Regions from separate parts of the Thalassotalea montiporae genome, predicted to be linked through region 2. Evidence: predicted binding sites of a transcription regulator. Region 2 holds the regulator's gene; the other holds the start of a gene.
What was found. Region 2 encodes sigma-54, which starts transcription at its own class of promoters, with help from an activator protein. Its sites were predicted from a motif close to GTTGGCACGNNNNTNGNNT; they were not measured.
Positions count from the first base shown of each region.

Region 1 (3,127 bases), on a different contig from region 2:
CACCAGTGAGTCGGGCGAGCAGAAAGCCTATGAGATGAATATTTCTTTGTTTGACGCACTGCAAGGCACAGTTAATGGCCCTGATAAGTGGGGCATGCAGCGCTTTATTTGTGCGCATTCAATTATGCTTGGTTTAGAAGGTATTCCAGGTATTTATATTCACAGCTTGTTGGGTACGCGTAACGATTATGAAAAACTAAAAAACACCCATCATAATCGCGCCATTAATCGCCACCGTTGGGATTATGAGGCGTTAGAACAACAACTCGCCGATGAAACAAATCCGCATGCCAATGTACTAAAACAAATGCTAACGTTAATTGATATTCGCACCGCACAAAAGGCGTTTCATCCGAATGCGACGCAGTTTACGCTGCATTTAGGGCTCAACTTATTTGGTTTTTGGCGTCAAAGCCAAGATCGTCGACAAAGCATCTTCTGCATCACTAATGTGACCGATCAGCTACAAGAATTACCTATTTCAGAACTGAACTTGATTATCACAGAGCGCTGGGTCGATTTGATTTCAGGGCAAAGTTTTGATGATCTCACTCAAGCAATCGAGTTAGCACCATACCAAACAGTGTGGATAAGCAATCGCGGAGACTAGAAAACCACTACCTGTAACAGTTTATATTGGTACTTCTTGTGGTCATTAGCCACGCCAAATCTACTTGCTAATCCTTATCCAATATAATTGAATCACTTAGAGTTTTGACCTTAAAAAAGCCGAATAGATTACTCTATTCGGCTTACATCAATTATAGAGTGGCATTAGAAAGTTACTTTTGAACGCTTCGTTTACGCATAATTCCTAATCCTATTAATGCACTCGCTAATAGACCGATCGGGGCAGGCTCTGGTACATCGACAGGTGCATTTCTAACGAGTAAGTTAGCAACAGCGAAGTGTCTTTCACTAATTGTACTTGTTGTTGCACTGCTTCTAAGACCAAATTCAGCGCCATCATTTTCAGCGATATAGCCAACACCAGCGTGGTTTAGCGGATCAAAAATAGAGCTAAAAATATTGCCCGTTAGAATGTTTTGGCTGGCTGGAAGACCCACTGTGCTAGAGGGATCTTTGGCATCCGAGTAGGCTCTAACCTGCCCTTGGCACGTGCGAGCAGAATCATCACTACAGGCGTTCGTTGCACCATAGTTAAACCAGGCTATTTGTGCATCATTAAAGTTGTTACTGAATATTGATTTAGTACCAAAATTTTCAGCAAACCAAGTAGCACCGTAGAAATTGCTCACACTGTACCCATCGACTAATCCACCTGACAGTGAATTCAATAGCGTGTTGGTTTCTTGACGTGTTGCAAAACGCCAGTCATCAGCTTGCCAAATAGCACCGTTATTATCAGTCCACGATTGGTTTTCAATATCCAAACGCGCAATACCAAAGGTACTATCAAGTGATAACCACTCTAGCTCTTGTAGCTCAACTTGTTGAGCTTGGCCAAAATCGTTTTGAAACTCATGTGTTCCAGAGATAAGTCCAGCATTTGCCGTTGTCACAATTGTAGAAAAAACAAGGGGAAGCGCTAACTTAGTAAATTTATTCATAAGGAAATCCTACCTTAACTGCTTATTAAATTTTCCATCGTTCTAAGAAGCTCAATTAAGCGCAGAATCAGGGGTACAGTAAATTTGTGAGGGGCTGTCATAGACCACAATGCACAATACCACTATCTTTGTTCGCAACTTAATGACACTTATCGCTGCTTTTAGTTAGCACTTTTAATTAGAATTGACGCTGAAAAGCAACATCGCTTGTATAGCAAATATAGTGCCTAAAAGGTATACATTTAGAAATGAAAAAGGCTGCGTAAAGCAGCCCTATTAAATTGTTACCGCGTTAAGTGTTTTATTATCAACAAGCTTCTTTAATGTTTGTAATCAATCTATTAACCTTAAAGATGCTCTCAAAGAGCCGTAAAAATAATAATAAAGGATATATAGATGAATAAGTTAAGCTATGTTTTACTTGCTAGCACGGCAATGTTTTCACTATCAGCTGTTGCAGGAACTGAAGTGACCAGCACATTAGAGAAGTTTTATATCAACAAATCAGGAACTGTGCTTTTCAAACTAAACAGTGTGGAACCTGAAGAGTGTGTAGATAAAAATTGGCCTTTAGGTTTTAAAATAACCGACACTTCGGGAAAGCAATGGTTCGACATGTTACATCAAGCAAAATTACAAAATCGACAAATAGGGATCGGCTTTGAAGAAAATAGCCCATCTAGATGCAGCGTATCTTATATTTACTATAAAGATTAAGCTGAGTCTCAATCGAGTTTAAAAAATAAAAGTTAGTGAAAGAGTATTAAAACTCTTTCACCAACACCTTAGACTTACGCTGGTAGTTATACATCTGCTTTTTCTCTTCCGGTAATTCATCAATACTGGTTTCAATAAAGCCCTGCTCTCTAAACCAATGGCCACTGACCGTAGTAAGCACAAATAATTGCTCCAGTTTTTGCCGCTTGGCAAAGGCTTCAACGGCAGCGATCAGTCGCTCACCTCTATTACCTTTGCGGTAATCTGGGTGAATGACCACACAGGCTAACTCACCCGCTTTAGCTTCTGGGTAAGGATATAGCGCGGCGCAGGCAATAATCACTTCTTCTTTTTTCAAGACGATAAAGCGATCAATTTCTGTTTCTAGTAGCTTACGCGAGCGGCGTACAAGTACGCCCTCTTCTTCAAGTGGCTGGATAAGTTCTAAAATTCCGCCAACATCATCAATTGAGGCGGTAGCAATGTGCTCTTTGTGATCTTTGGCAATCAAGGTGCCTGCACCATCACGGGTAAACAGCTCTTGCAGCAGCGCCGTATCACTTTGATACGACACACAGTGACAACGTTCTACGCCGTTTTCACCACTTTGAATGATGGCACGTAGCAACAACTGGCGAACATGATCTACTTCTTGCTTACCATAAGCGTCCAATAACTCTTTGACTTTACCGACACTACAGCTGCGGATCAGTGAGCCATCGGTATCCAGTAAGCCATCATCTTCGGTAAAAGTAATAAGCTTATCCGCACCTAATGAAATCGCAGTTTGTGTAGCAACATCTTCCAGTGCCAAATTAAACACCTCACCTGTGGTGGAA
Region 1 is NZ_JBQRUO010000002.1:593,674-596,800, forward strand. Features, by position in the region: gene ACSLUR_RS09170 (alpha-amylase family glycosyl hydrolase) at 1-610, shown strand, start outside; gene ACSLUR_RS09175 (PEP-CTERM sorting domain-containing protein) at 783-1,571, opposite strand; gene ACSLUR_RS09180 (hypothetical protein) at 1,968-2,288, shown strand; gene argA (amino-acid N-acetyltransferase) at 2,335-3,127, opposite strand, start outside.
Region 1: a site for sigma-54 is predicted at 1,784-1,802, ahead of ACSLUR_RS09175 (PEP-CTERM sorting domain-containing protein). Genes of this name have one in related genera too.

Region 2 (3,127 bases):
TAAAGCTCATGATTACTAGTACATTTACGAATTTTTTTATTGATTTGTTTGTTGCTCAGCAGCTTAGCAATACTTTGCAGTGTGGATAAGTGATCTTTACAACAGTCTTCAGGCACAAATAACGCCACGAAGATATCAACAGCGCGGTTATCAATCGCATCAAACGCCACTGGCTGTTCAGTGGTCATCAGTACTGCCACAACTTGATTCGTGCCAGTAAGGCGACCGTGTGGTATTGCAATACCATTGCCAATGCCTGTGCTGCCCATTTTTTCACGAGCCAGCAAACTTTGCAGCAATTCAAATGTTGAGTGTTCAGGAATGTGACTAGTTGCAATACTGCAAATTTGCTCGAGGATTTTCTTTTTGCTTGACAGTGGGACTGCACAGGATGTGCAGTCCTCGGTTAGTATATCTTGCAGCTTCATAGTTTAATGCTGAGTAATTTTACCTTTGTATTTAAGGATTTGGCGGTCAAGTTTATCAATGAGCGAGTCAATTGATGCGTACATGTCTTGATTTTGTGCTGAGGCGTGAACCTCTGTGCCGTTGAGGTGAACTGTCGCCTCGGCTTTTTGGTTTAATTTTTCTACGGTAAGAACGACGTATACATTGTTGATGTGATCGAAATGTCGCTCCAGCTTTGCAAACTTAGTGTTAACGAAATCGCGTAATGAATCTGTCACTTCTACGTGGTGGCCTGATAAATTAATTTGCATAAGCTTTATTCCTCATTGCTTGAATACTTAAAGTAGACTTTTTCTTTGATTTGACGGTGGAATAGATAAGGACTCTCGGTACTTAGCTATTGTCCGTCGCGCAACATTAATCCCTTGCTCTGCTAATAGTTCCGCCATTTTGCTATCACTTAATGGTTTCGATGGAGTTTCTGCTGAGACAAGCTTTTTAATTAATGCTCTGATAGCAGTAGATGAACATTCCCCCCCATTTTCCGTACTAACATGACTAGAAAAGAAGTACTTTAATTCGAAAATACCTCTAGGCGTGTGCATGAACTTTTGCGTGGTTACACGCGATATGGTTGACTCATGCATATCAACCGCTTCTGCGATGTCGTTTAACACCATCGGGCGCATCGCTTCTGGCCCGTATTCAAAAAAGCCTTGCTGACGCTGAACAATACAGTTTGACACTTTCAGCAGCGTTTCGTTGCGGCTTTCTAAACTTTTAATGAACCATTTGGCTTCTTGCAGGTTTGAACGGATAAACTGATTATCGTCCGATGACTTCATACTTTTGGTCATCGCTGCGTATTGCTGATTAATTGATAATCTTGGTGCTGTACTTGGATTAAGCTCAACCACCCAGCGACCATTTTTCTTTTCCACAGAAACATCTGGGATAACGTACTGATCATCACCTTGCACTACCGCATCACCAGGTCTTGGGTTTAATGATTGGATCAGGCGCAGTGCCTCGCGCAGCTGGTCTTCCTTGAGCTTGGTTTTTCGCATTATTTGACGATAGTCACGATTACCCAATAAATCAATGTGCTCGCTAATGATCAGCTTACTTTCTGCTAAATACGGTGTGTCGTTATCAAACTGATTCAATTGAATCAATAAACATTCAGGAATAGAGCGCGCTGCCACCCCAATAGGATCGAACATATTAATACGCTTTAATACCGCTTCAACTTCATCAAGTTCAACTTCTTCAAGACCTAGACTTTCCAAAATATCTTCGGCAGAAACAGTTAGGTAACCAGCATCGTCAACGGCATCGATAATTGCCATAGCAATGGCTTCATCGGTTTCACTAAAGGGTGTTAGCTCCATTTGCCAGCGCAAGTGGTCTTGAATAGAATCGGTGGTTTCACCTTGATAAACGTAGTCATCACTGCCTGCAGTGCCAATGCCTGAGCTACTTACACCTGCACTAAATGACTCATCCCAAGTGGTATCAATACTCAACTCTTCTGGAATGTCATTTTTTTCCATCGCCTCGGTAGTGCTGACTTCATCAGCGGTAGGCATAGCATCTTCAGAACCATCTGTTGTCACCTGCTCAGTCGTTGCCGTAGCAGAATAAGCATCGTCAATAGACTCGCTGTCACTACTTTCCGATGAGGCACTCGCCGACTCATCCACTTCAAGCAGTGGATTGCTTTCCAGCGCTTCTTGAATCTCTTGTTGAAGGTCTAATGTTGATAATTGTAGTAACTTGATAGCCTGCTGAAGTTGCGGCGTCATCGTAAGTTGCTGACCAATTTTTAACTGCAATGATGGACGCATTTAAGTCTAACGGTTTCCTTTTGTTGTGTTCTTTTATTCAAGTAAAACGCTAATGATTTAACTATAGCGTGAATTGCTCACCTAGGTATACATCTCTTACTTGCTGATTCGCCAAAATTTGTTCTGAATCACCTTCAGCGATTAATTCTCCGTGACTAACGATATATGCATGCTCACACACATCAAGTGTTTCGCGAACATTGTGGTCAGTGATCAAAACGCCAATGCCACGTTGCTTTAAATGCAAAATAATCTTTTTAATATCGCCAACTGAAATTGGGTCAACACCGGCAAAAGGTTCATCTAGCAAAATAAACAATGGGTCGGCTGCTAACGCTCTGGCAATCTCAACACGACGACGTTCACCACCCGATAAACTCATGCCCGTATTATCTCTTATATGGCCGATATTGAATTCTTCAATAAGCAATTCGAGTTTTTCTTCACGCTCAACTTCCGTTAAGTCTTTGCGTGTTTGCAAGATCGCCATGATGTTTTGATAAACCGTCAGTTTGCGAAAAATAGACGCTTCTTGCGGCAAATAGCCAATACCGCGACGCGCGCGCTCATGCATAGGCAACAAAGTTAAATCATCTGCCCCTAAAGTGATTTCACCGCTATCGTTCGGCACTAAGCCAACAATCATATAAAACGACGTGGTTTTACCCGCACCATTAGGGCCAAGTAAACCCACAATTTGTCCAGTACTGACCGACAAGCTGACATTTTTAACAACCTGTCGACCTTTATAAGCTTTTGCTAAGCCAGACGCGGTAAGTGTTACTTCTTGTGTCATCGGCTATTTATCACTTTTTGCTTTAGGTTTTAAAATGGTGGTTACCGACTGGTTACTGCCACCCTCTGCTTCCAAT
Region 2 is NZ_JBQRUO010000001.1:483,921-487,047, reverse strand. Features, by position in the region: gene ptsN (PTS IIA-like nitrogen regulatory protein PtsN) at 1-428, opposite strand, end outside; gene hpf (ribosome hibernation promoting factor) at 432-719, opposite strand; gene ACSLUR_RS02005 (RNA polymerase factor sigma-54) at 747-2,255, opposite strand; gene lptB (LPS export ABC transporter ATP-binding protein) at 2,317-3,051, opposite strand; gene lptA (lipopolysaccharide transport periplasmic protein LptA) at 3,055-3,127, opposite strand, start outside.